4 regions of the Pseudomonas sp. No.117 genome follow, and region 2 is predicted to be linked to each of the others. Evidence: predicted binding sites of a transcription regulator. Region 2 holds the regulator's gene; each other region holds the start of a gene.
What was found. The regulator FliA, encoded in region 2, starts transcription of late flagellar genes. The targets are predictions, from matches to a motif close to CTAAAGTTTNNNNNNNNNNNGCCGNTAA.
Positions count from the first base shown of each region.

Region 1 (5,343 bases), on a different contig from region 2:
ATGCGATGGGCCAGCTCATGGGTGGCCTTGGCCTGGGCCGCGGGCAAGCGCGCCTGTTCCAGCAGCAGTGGCAGCAGCTCTTCTTCCGGACGGCGATAGGCCGCGGTGATGGCCGAGCGCAGCACCGACTGCGGCAGGATGCTCTCGGCGAATTCCAGGAACGGCTGATAGACCGGATCGGCCAGGGCCTCGACGGCTTCGTTGTCGCCCTCGGCCAGGCGCTGGGCGATGCCCTGCAGATCGGCCAGGGTCGCGCCGCTTTCCAGGGTTTCCAGGTAGGTGAAGATGGCCTGCTTGATCAGCCAGTGCGGGGTCCGGTCGATCCGGCGCGCGGCTTCCTTGAGGCGATCGCGGGTGGCTTCGTCGAGCTTTACGCCCAGGGTGGTAGTGGTGGCCATGCGCAGGTCCTCAAGCAAGAAGGCGTCGAAAGTCGGCGCAGCTTAGCGCCGCTCGAAAGAAAAGTGCAACCAAGTGCAACCCATAGCACTCTACCGCCGATCCGGTTGCACCAGGACGGGAGTAACAGATCGCAAAACTATGCAGAGATCAGGCCAAGGGTTGCGACTCGGTTGAACCACGCCAGGCGGCCTGCCGGGCGCCCGGCCAGCCAGGGGCGCGAATCGTTAGCCAGGCAAGTGTTACCCGGCGCCACACCCGGGCAGCGCTCCCTATTGCAGCGAAGGAAAATGCGGCAGCACGAATTCGCCCAATTCCTGGACCACTTCGCTGGCTGGGCGCCGCGAGGGTCTCAGGTTGAGGGCCAGGTGGTTGACGCCGGCGTCCTGTAACTGGCCGAGGTAGTCCACCAGCGCGCGGCGCCCGCAGGAGAGGCCGGCATGGATGGGCCTGGGCGGCTGGGCGGGATCGCTGGCCAGTTCGAAGAACAAGCCCTGGGCGAAGGGCTTGAACAGTTCACGCCCGCCGATCTCGTCGAGCGCTTCGCGCCAGACCCGGGTCAGCGCCGGCACGTGCTCGACGGGTACGAAGTAGTAGAACCAGCCATCGGCCTTGGCGGCGATCCAGTCCACCGTCTGCCGACTGCGCCCGGTGACCAGCGCCGGGATGCGACCGTGCACCGGTTTGGGCACCAGGTCCGCCACGCCCTGCAGGTCCCCGAAGCGCCGGAATTCGCCAAGGGGGAAAGGGGTCTCGCCGGCCAGGCGGAACATCTCGAAGGCATCGCGAAAGCGCTCGCCACGGCGTTCGAATTCGTTCTCCAGGCCGAAGGCCGGGTATTCCACCGGCCGGTCACCCGAGGCCACGCCCAGCACCAGCCGGCCGTCGCTGAGCTGATCGACCGAGGCCGCCATCTTGGCCAGGTGCAGAGGATGCCGCAGGGTGATGACCGCACTGCCGGTGGCCAGGGTCAGGTGCTGGGTGATACCGGCCAGGTAGCCGAGATAGGTGAAGGGCTCGAACACCTGGCCGGCGTCGTTGAAACCGGGATCGTAGAAGGGCACGTCGCGCGCCCAGAGCGCGGCGAAGCCCAGCTGATCGGCCAGCCGCGCCAGCCGGGCATGGTCGCGCAGGGTCGGCAGGGGATCATCGGGATAGCCCTCCAATGGCAACAGGAAACCCAGGGTCAGGCGCCCCGGCGCGAACAGCCGGGAGAAGCCGGGATGCTGGAGAAAGGCACGGCGACGATCCGTGGTGGACATGGGGATTCCTTGCCGGATGAGAACTACGGGTGACCTTCTATGGAGTCTAGCGCCCTTCCAGGGTTCGTCTGGGCTGCATGAGGTGCGCCCGTCCACGGATTGGCTACCCGGGCGAGCGGACCGCGGGTGCCAGGCCCTGGACCTGCAACCGCGGCCAGCGCGCGAGCCAGCCCTTGCTCGCCAAGCGCTGGCGAAAGGCCTCGGGGCGCGGACGCCAGGGATTGAGCGTGAGGTGCAGGGCGAAGAGCCCGGCCTGGGCGAAGGGGCTGATCACCTCGACCTGGCCAGTATCCGTCAGGCGAGCGGCCAGTGACGTCTCCACCTCTACCCAGAATCGCATGGCATCCAGGCTACTAGCGTAGGGGGCGTCATCATTGCGCCTGTGCATTCGCGCCTGATTCTTCACCGACCAGAGCCACCCCGGCGCCTTGAGCGTCAATTCGGCCTCGAGCGCTCGATCGCGCTCGGGCCGGCAATCGGCCGGATCGAAATAGATGACGTCCAGGTCCGCCAGCGACGTCGACCGGGCATAGCCGTGTAACCGATCCCAGACCAGGTTGCGCACGAAGCCGGCCGCCAGCCAGGCATCCGGGAGGCGCAGCTCGGCGAGGATCCGTAGCAGGTGCAGGCGCTCGGTATCCGCCGCCAGCCAGGATTCCAGTGGGGAAAGCAGCGTGGTCATGGCCCGACCAATCAGTCTAAAACGATAAAAATGACCGCCTGGACCCGTTTTCGCAACGTCCATCGGCGTTGATCGCAATAACGGTTATTCCATTCAAGTTTGCCTCGGGGCCGTCGAAACGGTGACGGCTTCGCTTTGACTACCGGCGAGGCCAACAGGACGTGGTGACTGGTCAGGATCTGACCGCCGGCGAGCCTTCATTCCCGAAGACGGCCCCGCACCTCGAAGCTTGCCACTGCCCGTGCCACCCGAGGTGTAGATGTTCCGCAACCTGTCGCTCACGCTCAAGCTGTCATTGCTGCCGGCGGCCGCCCTGCTGGGCCTGCTGCTCTACGTCGCCTACACCTCCGCCCAGCTGGCCGGTAACGACCAACGCCTCGACCAACTGGAAAACCACAGTTATCCGCTGCTGGAAAAGGCCGATGCCGTGCTCTTCCAGTTTTCCCGCCTGCCCGGCCTGTTCAACAGCGCCGTGACCGCCAGCGAGCTGGAAACCCTGGGCGAGGCCCGCAAGGTCGTCGGCGAGATCGACAGTCGCCTGCAGGAAATGGCCGATCTCACCCGGCAGAGCCCGGCGCGCGGTGAAGAGATCACGCGCTGGCGCGAGGGCATCCATCGCTACGGGGACAATGCCCTGAGCGCCTCGGAGCAACTGATCAAGGGCAGCGGCTCCTTCGATACCCTGCGCCCCAGCCTCGACCGCATGGCCTCGGACCTCGCGGCCGCCCAGGCCCTGGGCACCACCCTGCGCAGCCATGCCTATACCGATTTCCAGCACACCCTGGCCCAGGCCCGCGACGAGAACGCCAACACCACGCGGGTCGGCATCTGGCTGAGCCTGCTGCTGGTGGTGCTGCTCGCCGGAGCCGCCGTCCTGACCATCCGCAGCGTGCTGGGCAGCGTGCGCGAGGTGATCACCTCGCTACGCGCCATCGCCCAGGGCGACGGCGACCTGACCCGCCGCCTGCAGGTCGGCTCGCGGGATGAGATCGGCCAGATGACCGCACTGTTCAACGTCTTCCTCGACCGCTTGCAGGACACCATCAAGTCCATCATCGACGCCGCCCACCCCCTGGGCCAGGTGTCCGCCGAGCTCTACCGCCTGACCCAGACGGTGGAAAACAACGCGCGCTCCCAGCACGGCCATACCGATTCCATCGGCCGTGACATCCAGACCATGAACAGCAATCTGCACGAGGTGGCCACGCGCTCGCGCGAAGCCGCCGACCAGGCCGCAGCGGCCGCCGAGCAGTCCGCCGCCGCTCGCACCAGCATCGGCCAGCTGTCGCGCAACATGGGTGAGCTGGACGACAGCGTGCGGCAATCGGCGGAGTCAATGCAGCAGCTGGAACAGGAAACCCGCCAGGTCGGCCTGGTGCTGGACGTGATCAAGTCCATCGCCGAGCAGACCAACCTGCTGGCGCTCAATGCCGCCATCGAGGCCGCGCGCGCCGGCGAGCAGGGACGTGGCTTCGCCGTGGTCGCCGACGAGGTCCGCAACCTGGCGCAGAAGACCGCGCGTTCCACCGCCGAGATCCAGGAGATCATCGAGCGGCTGCAGGGCAATGCCCAGCGCGTGCTGCTGGCCATGCAGGGCAACAATACCAAGGCCCAGGCCAGTGCCAGCAGCTCCAATGCCGCGACCGAGATGCTCGAAGGCATCGCCCAGGCCGTGGCGCGCATCAACGACTACAACGCTCAGATCGCCCTGCTCACCCGCGAGCAACTGAGCCTCTCCGACTCGATCAGCAGCGATACCCATCGCCTGCAGAGCGATACCCAGTCCAGTGCGGACAGCACCACCGCCACCGCCCGCATGGGCGAGCAGCTGGTGGTGGTCGACACCGATCTACGGCAGGCGACCTCGCGCTTCCGCATCTAGCCATCCGCGTACCGATTCTCCCCATACCAAGAAACCCCTTAGGAGCACTTCCATGGCTTTTGCACGTCTGCTCGCCTTCGGCGCAGCCCTCAGCTGCGCGGGATCCGCGCTCGCCCTCGACCAGGGTGACTACCGTTTCAACGGCTTCGGCACCGCCGGCATCACCCACCTGGGTGGCGAAGACGATGGCCGCAGCTTCGGCATCCAGGGCCAGACCAACGACCATTGGCGCGGCGACCAGCTGAGCAAGCTGGGCGGACAATTCCAATACGGCCTGACCGACAAGCTGGACGCCACCCTCCAGGTCACCGCCAAGCCCGAGCAGGACAGCTGGAAGGCCAACCTGGAATGGGCCTACCTCGCGTTCCATGCCACCGACAACCTGACCTTCCGCGCCGGCCGCCTGCGCACCCCGGTGTTCATGTATTCCGAGACCCTCGACGTGGGGCTCACCTACCCCTGGCTGCGCCTGCCCGACGAGGTCTACAGCCAGGTCCAGGTCTCCAACTACGAAGGCGCCGACGCCCTCTGGAGCCTGCCGACCAGCCTCGGCACCCTGAACTTCCAGGTCAGCGGCGGCCAGGCGGTCAATCGCAACTACTTCGTCAACGACGACCTCTACGACATCGACTACAAGCGCATCGCCGCCGCCAACGTCAGCCTGGCGACCAACGACTACGGCACCGTGCGCCTGGCCTACACCGAGTCCAGCATCGACCTGCACTATCCGCTGCTGACCCTGGACGACCAGAAGGGCAAGTTCACCTCCCTCGGCTACCAGTACGACAACGGCACCTGGCTGACCAGCAACGAATGGACCCGCCGCGTCATCGAGGGCGACAACCAGGGCAGCAGCAACGCCTTCTACCTGATGGCCGGCCGCCGCTTCGGCGACTTCCTGGCCCACGTGACCTACTCGCAGCTGGACGAAGAGCGCGCCGGCCGCCAGAGCTCCTGGACCTACGGCCTGAACTACAACATCACCCCCAGCCTGGTGCTCAAGAGCGAATACAAGCGCGTCGACACCACCGGCGGCTACAACGGCACCTTCGTCAAGACCGACAACGAGAGCATCGCCAACGCCATCTACGACCGCACGGGTGGTCGCTTCGGCGCGCCGG
Region 1 covers NZ_BAAJNP010000003.1:598,993-604,335, forward strand. Annotated here, with positions in the region: gene putA (trifunctional transcriptional regulator/proline dehydrogenase/L-glutamate gamma-semialdehyde dehydrogenase) at 1-398, opposite strand, end outside; gene ACYJP6_RS09535 (LLM class oxidoreductase) at 669-1,658, opposite strand; gene ACYJP6_RS09540 (nucleotidyltransferase family protein) at 1,762-2,340, opposite strand; gene ACYJP6_RS09545 (methyl-accepting chemotaxis protein) at 2,600-4,222, shown strand; gene ACYJP6_RS09550 (hypothetical protein) at 4,275-5,343, shown strand, end outside.
Region 1: a site for FliA is predicted at 2,433-2,460, ahead of ACYJP6_RS09545 (methyl-accepting chemotaxis protein). Genes of this name have one in related genera too.

Region 2 (5,343 bases):
GGCCAGCTGCTGGCGCGGATCAAGGGTGTCCGCAAGAAGCTGTCCCAGGACCTCGGCTTCCTCATGCCGTCGGTGCATATCCGCGACAACCTGGACCTGCTGCCCAACGCCTATCGCCTGACGCTCATGGGGGTCAGCGTCGCCGAGGCCGAGATCTATCCCGACCGCGAACTGGCCATCAACCCGGGCCAGGTCTATGGCACCCTCAACGGCGTCGCCGCCAAGGATCCGGCATTCGGTCTGGAAGCCGTCTGGATCGACGTCACCCAGCGCGACCAGGCCCAGTCCCTCGGCTACACCGTGGTCGACGCCAGCACCGTGGTCGCCACTCACCTCAACCAGATCCTCTTCAAGCACGCCCACGAGCTGATTGGCCACGAGGAAGTCCAGCAACTGCTGCAGGTGCTGGCCAAGAGTTCGCCCAAGCTGGCCGAGGAGCTGGTACCCGGCATCGTCTCGCTGTCGACCCTGCTCAAGATCCTCCAGCAGCTGCTGCAGGAGCAGGTTCCGGTCCGCGACATCCGCACCATCGCCGAAGCCATCGCCAACGTCGGTCCGCGGAGTCAAGATCCCGCCGCCATCGCCGGTGCCGTGCGGGTCGCGCTGTCCCGCGCAATCGTCCAGAACATCGTTGGAATGGAGCCTGAGCTGCCTGTTATCACCCTTGAGCCAAGGTTGGAACAGATGTTGCTAAGTAGTATGCAGAAGGCCGGTCAAGGCGCCGAGGACGGCATGTTCCTCGAGCCTGGCATGGCTGAAAAACTGCAGCGTTCCCTCGTCGAGGCGGCGCAGCGTCAGGAAATGATGGGTAAGCCAGTGGTGCTGCTGGTGGCCGGTGCGATCCGCGGGATGATGTCCCGCTTCGCGCGGATGGCGGCACCGAACATGAGTGTGCTGGCCTACCAGGAAATTCCGGACAACAAGCAGGTCACCATCGTCGCTACCGTTGGCCAGAATGGCTGAGGTCTAGATCATGCAAGTCAAACGTTTCTTCGCCGCCGATATGCGTCAAGCCATGAAGCTGGTACGCGACGAGCTGGGCCCCGATGCCGCCATCCTCAGCAACCGCCGGGTCGCCGGCGGGGTCGAGTTGACCGCGGCGCTGGACTACCAGGCTCCGGCACCGGCCGCGCCCAACGCGGAGCTGCAGGCGGAGTTGCGCAAGACCCATGCGAAGATCGCCCAGGCCCATGCCGACCTCAGCATCCGCGCGCCGGGTGTCCCCTCGGCCGCGCCCAAGGACAAGCAGCTGCTCGGCGCCATCAGCGCCGCCGACAGCCGTCGCGAGCCGCTGCTCGACGCCCCCCGCGCCGCCCAGCCGGCCGCCGCCACTCCGGCCGCCAGCGCCGCGCCGGAAGACCGTCGCGCCCTGGAAGCCATGCGCAGCGAACTCAGTGGCCTGCGCGAACTGCTGGAAGTCCAGCTCGGCTCCATGGCCTGGACCCAGGTGCAGTCCACCCGTCCGCAGCAGGCCGGCCTCTGGCGTCGTCTGCAGCGCATGGGCCTGCCGGCCGACCTGGCCCGCCACCTGCTCGACAGCGTCGCCAAGATCCAGGATCCGCGCCACGCCTGGCGTATGCTGCTGGCCAACTTCGCCCAGCTGGCGAAGACCACCGACGCCAAGATCCTGGAGGAGGGCGGCATCGTCGCCTTCGTCGGTCCCGCCGGCATGGGCAAGACCACCACCCTGGCCAAGCTCGCCGCCAGCTACGTATTGAAGTACGGTCCCCAGAGCCTGGCGCTGGTCAGCATGGACAGTTTCCGCATCGGTGCCCAGGAGCAGATCAAGACCCTCGGTCGCATCCTCGACGTGCCGGTGACCCTGGTCGACCCGGGCCAATCCCTGGCCCAGGCCCTGGCGCCCCTGGCACGCAAGCGCCTGGTGCTGATCGATACCGCCGGCATGCCCGCCAACGATCCGGCGCTCAAGGCCCAGCTCGAAGCCCTGGCCAACCGCCAGCTGAAGATTCGCAACTACCTGGTACTAGGTGTCACCAGCCAGAGCCAGGTGCTCAAGGCGGCCTACCACAGCTATCGTCGCTGCGGCCTGAGCGGCTGCGTGCTGACCAAGCTGGACGAGGCCGCCAGCCTCGGCGAAGCCCTCGGCCTGGCCATCAGCCAGCGCCTGCCGGTGGCCTACATCGCCGACGGCCCGCGCATCCCGGACGACCTGCATCCGGCCCGTAGCCACCAGCTGGTGAGCCGCGCGGTGAGCCTGCAGGCGCCGGAAGAGCCGAGCGAAGAAACCATGGCCGGGATGTTCGCCGGCCTGTACCAAAGCAATGCCCGCCGCGCCGGTTAGCGCAGACGAACGGTAGTGGTGCATTGCATGCCTGGGCACGCCAAATGCACTTGGTCTAAAGTGTGACGGATTTCAATCAAAGGTATCAGGCAATGGGTAGCATGCATCCCGTCCAAGTCATAGCGGTCACGGGCGGTAAAGGCGGTGTCGGGAAGACCAACGTGTCGGTCAACCTGGCCTTGGCCCTGGCCGATATCGGGCGGCGCGTCATGCTGCTCGACGCCGACCTGGGCCTGGCCAACATCGACGTTCTCCTCGGCCTGTCGCCCAAGCGCACCCTGGCCGACGTCATCTCCGGCGAATGCGATCTGCGCGACGTGCTGCTGCAGGGGCCGGGCGGCATCCGCATCGTCCCGGCGGCCTCGGGGACCCAGGCGATGGTCAATCTGACGCCGGCCCAGCACGCCGGCCTGATCCAGGCCTTCAGCGACATCAGCGAGAACCTCGACGTGCTCATCGTCGACACCGCGGCCGGTATCGGCGATCAGGTGGTCAGCTTCGTTCGCGCCGCCCAGGAAGTCCTGGTGGTGGTCTGCGACGAACCCACCTCCATCACCGACGCCTACGCCCTGATCAAGCTGCTCAACCGCGACCATGGCGTCACCCGTTTCCGGGTCCTGGCGAACATGGCGCTGACCCCCCAGGAAGGCCGCAATCTCTTTGCTAAGCTGACCAAGGTGACCGACAGATTCCTGGATGTCGCCCTGCAGTACGTGGGTGCCATTCCGTTCGATGAAGCGGTGCGCAAAGCCGTGCAGAAACAGCGCCCCGTGTTCGAAGCCTTTCCGCGTGCCAAGGCCTCGCTGGCCTTCCGTGCGGTGGCTCAGAAAGTCGATGGCTGGCCACTGCCGGCCAATCCGCGCGGCCATCTCGAGTTTTTCGTCGAGCGCCTTGTGCAACCAGCCATCGGTACCCACGCATGACAGCATCCAGCGGGCTTCGCATGTACAGCAAAACCTCGGAACGTACCCAGCAGGAGCAGCTCATCAACCGCTATGCGCCGTTGGTGAAACGCATCGCCTACCACCTCCTGGCGCGGCTGCCAGCCAGCGTGCAGGTCGAAGACCTGATGCAGGCCGGCATGATCGGCCTGCTGGAGGCCTCGCGCAAATACGACGCGGGCAAGGGCGCCAGCTTCGAGACCTACGCCGGCATCCGCATCCGCGGCGCCATGCTCGACGAGGTCCGCAAGGGCGATTGGGCACCGCGCTCGGTGCACCGCAACACGCGCATGGTCACCGACGCCATTCGGGCAGTGGAAGCGCGCACCGGTCGCGACGCTAAAGATTCCGAGGTCGCGGCCGAACTTAAATTGAGTCTGGATGAGTACTACGGCATCCTTGGCGACACCATGGGGAGTCGCCTGTTCAGTTTCGACGACCTCATGGAGGGTGGTGAGCATGGGCTCGAGGAGAGCGGTTCGCATGAACTCGAACCCGGTCGCGGTCTGGAAGACGAGCGCTTCCGCAAGGCCCTGGCCGACGCCATCGCCAATCTCCCGGAGCGTGAACGCCTGGTGCTCTCGCTGTATTACGACGAGGAACTCAACCTCAAGGAAATCGGCGAGGTACTGGGAGTGAGCGAATCACGCGTCTGCCAGCTCCACAGTCAATGCGCGGCACGCCTGCGGGCGCGGCTGGCGGAATGGCGTTCGCGTTAACCGGCTGGTACTCAGGCTACTACGATTGCTTAGGCGCGCCTCACGGCGTGTGTGCGGATTAGGACGGAGGTCGACTTGGACAAGAACATGAAAATCCTCATCGTGGACGATTTTTCCACGATGAGACGCATCATCAAGAATTTGCTGCGCGATCTGGGCTTCACCAATACCGCCGAGGCGGACGACGGCAACACCGCGCTGCCGATGCTGCAGAGCGGCAACTTCGACTTTCTCGTCACCGACTGGAACATGCCGGGCATGACCGGTATCGACCTGCTGCGCCAGGTCCGTGCCGACGCGCGGCTGAAGACCCTGCCGGTGCTGATGGTGACCGCCGAAGCCAAGCGCGAGCAGATCATCGAAGCCGCTCAGGCCGGCGTGAATGGCTACGTGGTCAAGCCTTTCACCGCCCAGGTGCTGAAAGAAAAGATCGACAAGATCTTCGAGCGGGTGAACGGCTGAAGAAAGCCGCGGGGACGTTATGGATCAGCTTGGCACCAACAGCTTCAGCGACTTCGAGTCGAATTTAAAACAGCACGCCCAAGAGCTGGTGAAATGCCTGGAGAGCGGCGACTTCGCCCAGGCCGTGCAGGTCATCAATGAACTCAACCAGCTTCGCGACCGGGGTCTCTACCAGGAAGTCGGCAAGCTGACCCGCGAGTTGCACAACGCCATCGTCAACTTCGAGATCGATCCGCGCGGCATGGCCGGCGAAGAGGTCTCCCAGATCAGCGATGCCACCGATCGTCTTTCCTACGTGGTGAAGATGACCGAGAACGCCGCCAACCGGACCATGGATCTGGTGGAGGAGAGCGCGCCGCTGGTGGGCAACTTCGGCGACGAGGCCCGCGCCGTGCACGCCGACTGGAAGAAGTTCATGCGCCGGGAAATGGGCGCGGACGAATTCCGTGAGCTGGCCAAGCGCGTCGACGCCTTCCTCAGCCACAGCGAGAGCAGCGCCGGACAGCTGTCGGCCAAGCTCAACGACATCCTGTTGGCACAGGACTACCAGGACCTCACCGGTCAGGTCATCAAGCGGGTGGTCAACCTCGTCGGGCAGATCGAGAAAGACCTCGTCAAGCTGGTGATGATGGCCAGCCAGGTCGACCGCTATACCGGCTTCAGTCACGATCACACCGCGCTGATCGAACAGAATCGAAAAGAAAAGACGATGAAGGGTGAAGGTCCGCAGATTCATGCCGATAAGCGTGAAGACGTTGTGGCTGCTCAGGTCGACGTCGACGATCTTCTATCCAGTCTGGGCTTCTGACCCAGACCCTTTTGGGGAGTGCAGGAATGAGCTTCGACGCCGATGAAGAAATCCTCCAGGATTTCCTGGTAGAGGCCGGCGAGATTCTCGAACAGTTGTCGGAACAATTGG
Region 2 covers NZ_BAAJNP010000007.1:261,469-266,811, reverse strand. Annotated here, with positions in the region: gene flhA (flagellar biosynthesis protein FlhA) at 1-963, shown strand, start outside; gene flhF (flagellar biosynthesis protein FlhF) at 974-2,302, shown strand; gene fleN (flagellar synthesis regulator FleN) at 2,395-3,225, shown strand; gene fliA (RNA polymerase sigma factor FliA) at 3,222-3,962, shown strand; gene ACYJP6_RS18460 (chemotaxis response regulator CheY) at 4,050-4,424, shown strand; gene ACYJP6_RS18455 (protein phosphatase CheZ) at 4,444-5,232, shown strand; gene ACYJP6_RS18450 (chemotaxis protein CheA) at 5,259-5,343, shown strand, end outside.

Region 3 (5,343 bases), on a different contig from region 2:
GCCAGAGCCACGCCTATGTCTACCAGGGCCATGGCCAGCGCAACGCGGTGGAGATCCTCCAGCGCGGCCTGCTCGACGAAGCCCTGGTGCGCCAGGGCGGTGACGACCAGCGGCTGCGCATCGAGCAGGAGGGCGCGCGCAACGGGCTGAGTGTGTTCCAGGATGGTCGTGACGGTGCGGCGCGACTCAGGCAGGTAGGCGAGGATCACGTCCAGGACGTGCTGAGCCTGGGCGCGCGCAACCAGGTCGAGCTGCTGCAGGGTGGCGCTGCCAACCGCGCGGTGGTCGAACAGCGCGGCGACGACAACCGGGCTGGCGCTCGCCAGGGCGCACGGCGGCAGGACGTCCAGCTGATCCAGATCGGCAACCGCAACCAGGCGGCGGTGCAGCAGAACGGCCGCGACGCTAGCGCCCAGAGCGTCAGCGCGCGGCAGCTCGGTGACGACAATACCGTTCAGGTAAACGTGACCGGCCAGGGCAACCACCTCGATCTGCAGCAAGCGGGCAGTCGCAACGGCGCCACCGTGCTGATCGGCGGCGACGATTCCCGCCTGACCCTGGCCACCCAGGGCAACGACAACGAGGTGAGCGCGCTGTGGATCGGTGACAACGTCGAACTCGGTGTCGAGCAACTGGGCGACGGCCATGTCTTGCACGCAGGGCTGGGCAGCGAAGCCCGGGTCAGCGCCAGTCAGCAGGGCGGCGGCCAGTATGCCGCCATTAGCCAGACAGGCACGGGCAACAGCGTAAGCCTGCGCCAGAGCGGCCAGGGCAACAGCGCGACGATCCAGCAATAGCTCTGATACAGGCGGTCACATTGCTCGCTGGTTTGTTGGCGTCAAAGCTGCTTCAATAGCCCTTTGACATCACCGTCGAGGACCTCGTCCATGAACGTGACCTCAAGCAGCACCCTCTATGCCGGGGTGCAGGCCTTCCAGAACGGCAGTCGCACGGTGGAGAAGGCCGGTAGCGCCATCGCCTCCCAGACGGCGCGCAACCAGGACGAAGCCCTGAGCGCGACCACCAGCAGCCAGGCCGACCTGGCCAGCCAGCTGGTCAACCTGGACGTCGGCAAATACCAGGCCCTGGCCGGCAGCAAGGTCATGCAGACCGCCCAGGAAACTCTGGGCACCCTGATCGACACCAAGGCCTGAACATCCTTCCGCCAGACCAGGGGCGCCGCGGCGCCCCTTCGTTCGTTCAGCTCAGGCGAAAGCGGGTGGTGTTGGCTGCCAGGGTACGGCTGCCGGCATCCAGGCCGACCGCCGTCGACTGCACGGTGCGGGCGTTGCTCAGCAGGTCGGCTGCGGCACCATCGACCTGCTGGATGTTGCCACTGACCTGATCGGCCGTGACCGCCTGTTGTTCGGCCGCCGTGGCGATCTGTACCAGGGTGTCCGACACCCCCTGCACCGACTCGGCGATCTCTTCCAGCCGCTGCCCCAGCCCGGTGATGGACTGGGCATCGCTGGCCGCCTGGCCGCAGGCCTCCTGCATCAGGGACACGGCCTGGGCCACGGTGCTGCTCAGGCTGCCGACGGTTCCGGCGATCTGCGCCGTGGACGCCTGGGTCCGCTGCGACAGCGAGCGCACCTCGTCGGCCACCACCGCGAAACCTCGTCCCTGGTCGCCCGCCCGCGCGGCTTCGATGGCGGCATTGAGCGCCAGCAGGTTGGTCTGCTCGGCGATGCCGCGGATGACGTCCACCACCTGCTGGATCTGGCCGGCCTGGGTGTTCACCTGGGCCATGGCCGCGGCCGTCTCGTCCAGCCGCTGGTTGAGCCGCTGGATACTGGCGGTGGTCTGCCGGCTATCGCTCTGGCTGGCCTGGGCGATGCCACGCATCTGCGCGGCGCGCCCGGCGGCTTCCTCGCAACTCTGGGCCACGCCCTGGGCGGTAGCGGCCAATTCGGTGGCGGCGGTGGCGATCTGGGTGATCTGCTGCCGCTGGGCCTCCACGGCGCCCAGCGCTGCCTCGGCCTGCTCGCCCAAGGCGCCCGAGGCCGTCCCCACCTGGCGGCTCTCCTGCTCCACCGCCTGCAGGCTGCCGCGCAGCTGTACCACCGCCAGATCCAGCGCCCGCCCGATCTGCGCCAGTTCGTCCTGGCCGGCAACCTCGGCCTTGTGGGTCAGGTCACCATCACGCAGGCCTTCGGCCAGGGTGGTGATGCGCCGCGCACTGCCGCGGATGGCGGTCTGCATGCACAGCAGCAGGTAGCAGGTCACCACCAGCAGCAGCCCGAAGCCGCCGGCGATGAAGGCGAAACTGCGGGTGGCATCGGCGCCGTAGAACTGCAGCCGATGATCGAGGCTCTTGAGAGTCTGCTGGCGGAAGGTCTCTAGGCCGTGCAGAACGCCATCGAGGGTCGCCTCGAACTGCTCCGGCTTGAGGGTGATCTCGCCACCGAACAGCCCTTGGTCGAGGGTCTTGAGGCTGGCGTCCAGCTGGCCGTTCACCTGCTGGTAGTCGTCCTTCCAGCTCGCCAGGTCAGCGGGCAGCTTGCTGCCGAGCAGCGCCGCGACCTTGGCCAGGCTGTCAGTGGAATCGCCGACCCGGGCGCGCAGGTCGCGCAGCTGCAGGCGGCTCTGCAGGCTGAACTGGCCGGAGGCGACGCTGGCCTGGCCGACACTGGCGAGGCGCCCGAGGCGTTCGTACAGCTCGACCGACTGGGTCGTGCTGATCTGCATCATCAGGTAGGTTTCCAGCCAGGGGTCGAGGATCAGGCCGCTGTCGAGGGCGATCTGTTCGCGCAGTGCCTGGACTGCGCCCAGGGCGGCGGTGAATCTGTCATAGCCATCCGGCCACCAGCCCAGGCTGCGCAGATCCTTGATTTCGAGACCGGCGACCGCCTGCTGGAGAGCCTGGAAGCGCTTCTCGACATCGCTGCCGAGGGCCTCGGTGGTGACCTGCTGCTGCAGCGCGGCCAGGCGCTCGCGCCGGCTGTCGCCGCGCTTTTCCAGCGCCGCGATGGCGGCCTCCACCGCCGGCGTCTGCTGCCGACTGGTGTCGACCGCCTTCCAGCGGGCGGTGAGGTTGCGCTGGGCATTGAGCTCGGCTTCCAGGGCATCCAGGCGCTGCAGCAGCCGGACGCCACTGCGCTCGCCACTGACGCTCGCGAGCTTGGCCTGGAAGTCCGCCCCCAGCAACCAGAGGCTGACCACCAGCGGCAGGATGAACAGCACGAGTAGCAGCATGAATTTGCGGGCGAAGCCGAAACGGCCCAGCGCGCGAATGCCTGGTGACAATAAAACGCCCATCTTCGACCGCTCCTCTGACCAACCACCGGCACCTGCCGTCCACCCTTTCCGGGTGCTCATAAGACGACTTGTCGGCAAACTAACGACTTTCTTGAAAGATAGGGCACAATCGCCGCCCTTCCGTATTCCCAGACCCGGTCCTGCCCTCAGGCCCGGGCGTTGCCGTTAAAGGACCGTCCGCGTGGAACGCCTCAAAGCCAAGATTCGCAGCGAAGGCCAGGTACTCTCCGAGCAGGTGCTCAAGGTCGATGCCTTCCTCAACCACCAGATCGATCCGGCGCTGATGCAGGCCATCGGTCAGGAATTCGCCCGCCGCTTCGCCGAAGCCGGCATCACCAAGATCGTGACCATCGAGGCCTCGGGCATCGCCCCGGCGGTGATGACCGGGCTGGAGCTGGGCGTACCGGTGATCTTCGCCCGCAAGCACCAGTCGCTGACGCTGACCGACAATCTACTGGTGGCCAGTGTCTATTCCTTTACCAAGCAGACGGAGAGCACCATAGCCGTCTCGACCATGCACCTTTCGTCCGACGATCGGGTGCTGATCATCGACGACTTCCTCGCCAACGGTAAGGCGGCCAAGGCGCTGATCTCGATCATCGGCCAGGCCGGTGCCGAGGTGGTGGGGCTCGGCATCGTCATCGAGAAGTCGTTCCAGGTCGGTCGCGCCGAACTGGACGCCCAGGGCTACCGCGTTGAATCCCTGGCCCGCGTCGCCTCCCTGGCCGACGGCCAGGTTACCTTCGCCGAGTAAGCCATGGCCCAGATACTGCGCATCCTCGGCGCCGACCTCGACCGCACCGAGACCTGGATCCGTTACGACAAGGCGATGTGCCTGGACTGCGTCTCCAGTTGCTGCACCCTGCCGGTGGAAGCCCGCCTGTCCGACCTGATCCGCATGGGCGTGGTGGACGAATTCGAGAAGGGCGAGCCGCTCAAGGACATCGCCAAGCGGCTGAAGAAGGACGGCGTGGTGGAGCGCCTGAATGCCAAGACCGGGCTGTTCACCCTGGTACGGCTGTCCAACAACGACTGCGTCTACCTGCATCCCAAGACGCGGCTGTGCACCATCTACGACCAGCGCCCGGAAACCTGCCGCAACCACCCGCGGGTCGGCCCGCGGCCGGGCTATTGCGCCTACAAGCCGCAGAAGCTGCGTTAGACGGTAGCCCGTCGTAGGTTGGGTTGAGCACAGCGAAGCCCAACAAGACGTGCCCGGCATGCCTGTATTGTTGGGCTGCGACGCAGCAGCCGTCGCAACCCAACCTACGGGTGCCTGAAGCCCTGTAGCGTGGAAAACCGCGCAGCGTTTTCCACAGGCCCGCTCGCCAATACTCGCTGAATAAGGCTGGCGCCGTCAGCCACCCTACGTACTGGACGCGTAGGTTGGGTTGAGCGCAGCGAAGCCCAACAGGGCTTACCTCGGGTGTCGGCAACGTTAGGCTTCGACGATGGAGCCGTCTCAACCCAACCTACGAGCTAACCCCCTCTCCCTCCGGGAAAGAGCTGGGGTGAGGGTGAACCTCAAGTGCCGTAGGTTGGGTTGAGCGCCAGCGAAGCCCAACAGGGCTTGCCTCGGAGTGCCGGCAACGTTGGGCTTCGACGCTGGAGCCGTCGCAACCCAACCTACGAGCTAACCCCCTCTCCCTCCGGGAAAGAGCTGGGGTGAGGGTTAACCTCAGGTGCCGGAGCTTGAGTCGAGCGCCAGCGAAGCCCGCCGGCGCTCAGAGCTCGCCACTCTCCATCGCCCGCCGCATGTCCGCCCGCTCTTCCAGGCATTCCGGGCCGGCCATGTCGAAGATCCGGCAGACCCAGGGGCGCACCTCGTAGATGCTGCAGTTCATCTGCTGGCGATCCAGGGCCGCGCACCAGCCGTCGTCGAGGCGCTTCATGCGGGTGCCGGTCCAGTCTTCCTCGATGAAGCGCGCCGGGACCCCGAGGTCGTCGAACAGCAGCACTTCCTGGCGGCAGCACCAGGCCTGACAGCTGTCGCAGGTCACGGTAGGGGTGGAAAGATCGTGCAGGGGGATGTCGCTCATCCGCTCAGTGTAACGTCCCTGGGCGCCCAGCGGTTCCCGGCCGATG
Region 3 covers NZ_BAAJNP010000001.1:738,760-744,102, reverse strand. Annotated here, with positions in the region: gene ACYJP6_RS03465 (hypothetical protein) at 1-797, shown strand, start outside; gene ACYJP6_RS03460 (hypothetical protein) at 888-1,154, shown strand; gene ACYJP6_RS03455 (methyl-accepting chemotaxis protein) at 1,201-3,258, opposite strand; gene ACYJP6_RS03450 (xanthine phosphoribosyltransferase) at 3,440-4,012, shown strand; gene ACYJP6_RS03445 (YkgJ family cysteine cluster protein) at 4,016-4,420, shown strand; gene ACYJP6_RS03440 (YkgJ family cysteine cluster protein) at 4,983-5,297, opposite strand.
Region 3: a site for FliA is predicted at 3,327-3,354, ahead of ACYJP6_RS03455 (methyl-accepting chemotaxis protein). Genes of this name have one in related genera too.

Region 4 (5,343 bases), on a different contig from region 2:
CAAGTCGTCGCTGGTCAACGCCCTGCTCCCGGGCGTCGATACGCGCGTCGGTCCGCTGTCCGAGCTGACCAACAAGGGCACTCACACCACCACCACCGCCCGTCTCTTCCATTTCCCCGACGGCGGCGATCTGATCGACTCGCCCGGCATCCGCGAATTCGGCCTGAGCCATGTGAGTCGCGACGACGTCGAGGCGGGTTTCAAGGAATTCGGCGAATTCATCGGCCACTGCCGCTTCCGCGACTGCCAGCATGAACGCGAGCCCGGCTGCGCCCTGCTCGCCGCCCTGGAACGCGGCGACATCCATCCGCAGCGGATGGCCAGCTATAGGCACATCCTGGCCAGCCTGGAAGGCGAGTCGCGCTACTAGAGCCTGTTAAAAGGCTGCTGTGCGTCGGCCAAACGGCGTTGAAAAGACCCTGGATCGCCAGCCCGGCCGGAATGCTCATTTACCCTCTGTAAACCCGAGCGCGGGTCCGACCCGCTTCCTCAGGTCTTTTCGCGGGGCCGCCCAGGCCTTGGTTGGCTCTAGCTCGCGAGCCTTTTAATAGGCTCTCTAGAGAAAACGCCGGGCGAGCCCGGCGTTTTCCATTATCAGCCAAAGACGCGGAAGCGCTCGGCGTCGTCCATGAAGGACTTCTCGGGGAAGTCACCCTCGTTGGAGCCGAAGGGCATCTGGGCGCGCAGGTGCCAGGTCTCCGGCAGTTTCCATTCGGCGGCGGCCAGGGCGTCGGGCAGCGGATTGTAGTGCTGCAGGCTGGCGCCGATGCCGGCGTTGGCCAGGGCGGTCCATACCGAGAACTGGGCGATGCCGCTGGCCTGCTCCGACCAGATGGGGAAGTTGTCGGCGTAGGCCGGATACTGGTCCTGCAGCGCGGAGACCACGTGGCGGTCCTCGTAGAACAGCACGGTGCCGGCGCCGGCGGCGAAGCTGTTGATCTTGCCTTCGGTGGGGGCGAAGGATTCGGCCGGCACGATCTGCCGCAGCGCCTGCATGACGAAGCCCCAGAACTTTTCGCTCTCGGCGCCGAACAGGATCACCGCGCGCGAGCTCTGGGAATTGAAGGCGGAGGGCGACAGCTTGACCGCGTCCTGGATCAGCGTGGTGACCTGGTCCTGGGCCAGCGGCAGGTTCTTGCCCAGCGCATACTGGCTGCGACGGCGCTTGATGGTGTCGATAAAGGCGTTGCTCATCGGAAGGCTCCTGCAGAGGGTTCGGAGATCGAGAGACCGCGCGCCAGGGCGCAAGGTGCCCGATCGATCATGAAACCCCTGCAGCATAGCCAGCCGCGCTCGCGTCAACGGACGAAAAAACCGAACGCTGACAGCGAATTTTCCTATCGATCGAGGCCGCCGCTCAGGGCTTGCCCTGGATGACGCCGGCGTCGAAGGCGTTGATCTGCTGCTTGAAGGCCGCATCGTTGATGGGTTGCGCCAGGTTGCCGGTGGCGGAGACGCCACCGCTGGACACCCCGCCGCGACTGGCCCCCGGCGCATCCTTGGCCGCCGGCTTGGGTGCCTGGTTGCTTCCGGCCCGCCCTTCGATGGCCTGTTGCGCCTTCTTGGTCAGCACGATGATGTCGATGCGCCGGTTGATCGGATTGAGCGGATGGTCGCGATCGAAGGGCGCCGACGAGGCATAGCCGACGATCCGTGCCACCTGGTCTTCCGGATAACCCCCGGCGACCAGCGCCCGGCGCGCCGCGTTGGCCCGGCCGGCGGACAGCTCCCAGTTGCTGAAGTCGCCTTTGCCGTTGTACCGCGCCGCATCGGTGTGGCCGCTGATGCTGATCTTGTTCGGCACCTGGCGGATGGTGTCGGCCATGGCCAGCAGGATGTCCTCGAAATAGGACTTCAGCCGCGGACTGCCGGAATCGAACATCGGCCGGTTGTCGGCATCGACGATCTGGATGCGCAGGCCGTCCTGGGTGATCTCCAGCAGGATCTGGTCCTTGAACTTCTGCAGCTCCGGATTCTGCTCGATCTTGTTCTGCAGTTCCTGCAGCAGCAGTTGCAACCGCTCCTTGTCCACCTGCTCGGCGATCTTTTCCGCCTGGCTGGCGTCCATCTTCTGCGCCTGGCTGGCATCGGTCTTCGACGCCGCCTGGCTCTGGTCCTTCTGCTGCTGCGCGGTATCGTTGGGCTGGCGCTTCTCGGAAGGATCCAGCGCCTGGGTCGGATCGGGCGCCACGCGGTTGGATTCGTTGGGGTCGGCGCGCTCCTGCATGTCCGGATTGACCTTGTTCTGGGTCGAGTCCGGCTGCGCCTGGATCTCCGGATTCAGGGTGCGGTCGGGCGCCGGCGTCGGGGTGCCGCCCAGGTCGATGACATAGGGACTGGCGCTTTCGGTGAAGCCGATCGGATCCTGGAAATAGCCGGCGATGGCCTTCTTCTGCTCCGGGGTGGCCGAGGACATCAGCCAGAGCACCAGGAAGAACGCCATCATGGCGGTCGCGAAGTCGGCGAAGGCGATCTTCCAGGCGCCGCCGTGGTGGCCGGCGGCGCTCTTCTTGACGCGCTTGACGATGATCGGCTGGTTGTTGTCCATCAGCTGCCCCGCATCGCCTGCTCGAGTTCACTGAAGGACGGCCGGTGCGCGGGGAACAGCACCTTGCGGCCGAATTCCACGGCGACGGTGGGCGGCATGCCGCTGGCGGCGGCCACCAGGCAGGCCTTGATGGCCTCCAGCACATTGAGCTCTTCCTTGGCGTCGTGCTCCAGGCAGGTCGCCAGCGGACCGAAGAAGCCATAGGCCGCGAGAATACCGAGGAAGGTCCCCACCAGGGCCGCGCCGACGTGGCCACCGATGGCCGCCTGGTCGCCCTCGCCGAGCATGCCCATGGTGATCACGATCCCCAGCACCGCGGCGACGATGCCGAAGCCGGGCAGGCCGTCGGCGACCCGCGACACGGCATGGGAGGGGTGCTCCAGCTCTTCCTTGATGCCCGCCAGCTCCATGTCGAACAGGCCCTCCAGCTCGTGGGGCGCCATGTTGCCGGAGGACATCAGCCGCAGGTAGTCGGCGATGTAGGCGGTCATCTGCTCATCCTTGAGGATGTTCGGGTACTTGCTGAAGATCGGGCTGGCCTTGGGGTCCTCCACGTCCGCCTCGATGGACATCATGCCCTCGCGCCGGCTCTTGTTGAGGATCTCGTAGAGCAGCTTGAGCACGTCCATGTAGAAGGCGTGGGTGAAGCGATTGCCGAACATCTTCAGCGACTTCTTAAACACCTGCATGAAGGTGCTGCCCGGGTTGGCCTGCAGGAAGGCCCCCAGCGCCGCGCCGCCGATGATCAGCACCTCGAGCGGCTGGATGATCGCCGCGATCTTGCCATGCGCGAGGATGTAGCCGCCGAGGACAGCCGCGAATATCACGATGATGCCGATGATTTTTGCCATGGTTGGGAATACTGTGTGCTAAGGAAAATTGAGCCGGGGATCTACCCTCACGCCCCCTTTATCGGACCCGGCGTCCCGGACTGAAGGCCTTTCATCAAATTTCAAGGCGACCGTCGTATGTCCAGCCGCCCGAACACCGTCGAAGACTGGGTCAAACACCTGGAAGGCGTGCGCCTGCCGGTGGCCACCGCCACCGCGGATCGTCTGCGCCGCGCCCTGGCCGATGGCCGCCTGGCGTTGCATGAGATCGCCGAAAGACTCTGCGAGTCACCTCCGCTGGCGCTGGCCCTGCTGCGCGAGGCCAATCGCGGCCATGCTAGCCTCGGCGACCCCGCCGCCAGCCTCGAAGCCGTGCTCGGACGGGTCGGCCTCGGCCCGGCGGAATACCTGATCGCCCGCCAGCCCAGCCTGCCAGAAGAGCGCCTGCCACGGCCACTGCGACAACTCTGCCTGGTCAGCCAGCACGCCATGACCCTCGGCCTGGGCCTGTTCGGCGTACCCCTGGCGCGCCTCTGGCCGGACATCCGCCTGGCCGCCCTGCTCTTTCTGGCACCGCTCTGGCCGCTGGTGACGCGCTATCCGGAACTCTTCGAGGAGTGGGAGCGCCGGGTCCTGGGCGAAGGCGAACCAGCGCTGCAGGTCGAGCGCGAATTGCTCGGCGTACCGGCCGTCCGCCTGTGCCAGGCACTGGCCCGCCACTGGCAACTGCCCGACTGGATCGTCGAAGGCTATCGCCTGCTGGACCAGGATCGCCGCCAGCTGGTCAAGGCGCTGCACATCGCCCACGGCGAAGATCCCCTCGAACAGCAGCAGCGACTCGACGAGGATCCCAACCTGCGGCGCTGGCTGACCCATCCTGGCAACACCATCCTGCTGGCCAACGGCCTGGCGCTGGCCAGTCACCATGCCTGGGACGGCCCCCACACCCTGCGCTGGCAACGCCTGAGCGCCCTCTACCTGCAGCTGCCGCTGGCGCGGGTGCAGGGTCGCAGTCACGAACTCGCGGTCCAGGACGCCCAGCGCCATGCCCGGCCGGGTCTTTGGCACCCTGCCGAGGGCCTGCTCTGGCCGCCGGGCGCGCGGCGCCTGCAGCCGGTGCCGCGGGTGCAGGTCGCGAGCCAGAGCCAGGCGCAACGCTGGCGCGGTCTCTGCGAGCAGCTGCTGCACACGCCCAGCGCCTTCGCCACCCTGCCCCAGCTGTTCGACTGCGCCCGCCAGGCGCTGGTGGCCTGCGGCCTGCCCCGCCTGCTGCTGCTCACCCCCGATCGCAACGGCCAGAAGGGCAATGTGCAGTTGCATCACGGGCTGGAGGAAGCCCCCGGTCTGCAGCTGGACATCGCCAGCCAGCCGCTGCTGGCCAGGCTGTTCGGCAGTCCGGGGCAGCTGCGCATCGATGCCGGCAACCGGACGCGTTTCGCGCCGCACCTGCCCGCCGACCTGCGGCGGCTGTTCGCCAACGAACGGCTCTGGTTCCGCAGCCTCGGCTTCGGCGAGCGAGTGGTCCTGCTGGTGGTGCTGGACAGCGAGCTGGAGCCGGCGGACCCGCGGCGGACCGCAGCGCTAGACAAGACCTTCACCTGTATCGAGCGCGCCATCGGCAGCTTCGCCAATCGGCCGCGGGCACGGCCGACCTGACGCTGGGCCGCCAACCTCGGTACACTTCAGCTTTGCTACGGACCGACGGGAAATCCGCGATGCCCTTTTCCGCCCTGCCCCTGGTGATTGAGCCCGCCGATCTCGCGGCGCGCCTGGACGCGCCCGAGCTGATCCTGGTGGATCTCAGCAGCGCCGCCCACTACGCCGAAGGGCATCTGCCCGGAGCGCGCCACGTCGCGCCCGCCCGCACCCAGCTGGGAACCAAGCCGGCGCCCGGCCTGCTGCCTGCCCAGGCCGACCTGGAGCTGCTGTTCGGTGAACTGGGGCATCGCCCCGAGGCCGTCTACG
Region 4 covers NZ_BAAJNP010000003.1:373,576-378,918, forward strand. Annotated here, with positions in the region: gene rsgA (small ribosomal subunit biogenesis GTPase RsgA) at 1-370, shown strand, start outside; gene ACYJP6_RS08470 (nitroreductase family protein) at 595-1,194, opposite strand; gene ACYJP6_RS08475 (flagellar motor protein MotB) at 1,358-2,548, opposite strand; gene motA (flagellar motor stator protein MotA) at 2,548-3,399, opposite strand; gene ACYJP6_RS08485 (HDOD domain-containing protein) at 3,517-5,034, shown strand; gene ACYJP6_RS08490 (rhodanese-like domain-containing protein) at 5,094-5,343, shown strand, end outside.
Region 4: a site for FliA is predicted at 3,458-3,485, ahead of motA (flagellar motor stator protein MotA). Genes of this name have one in related genera too.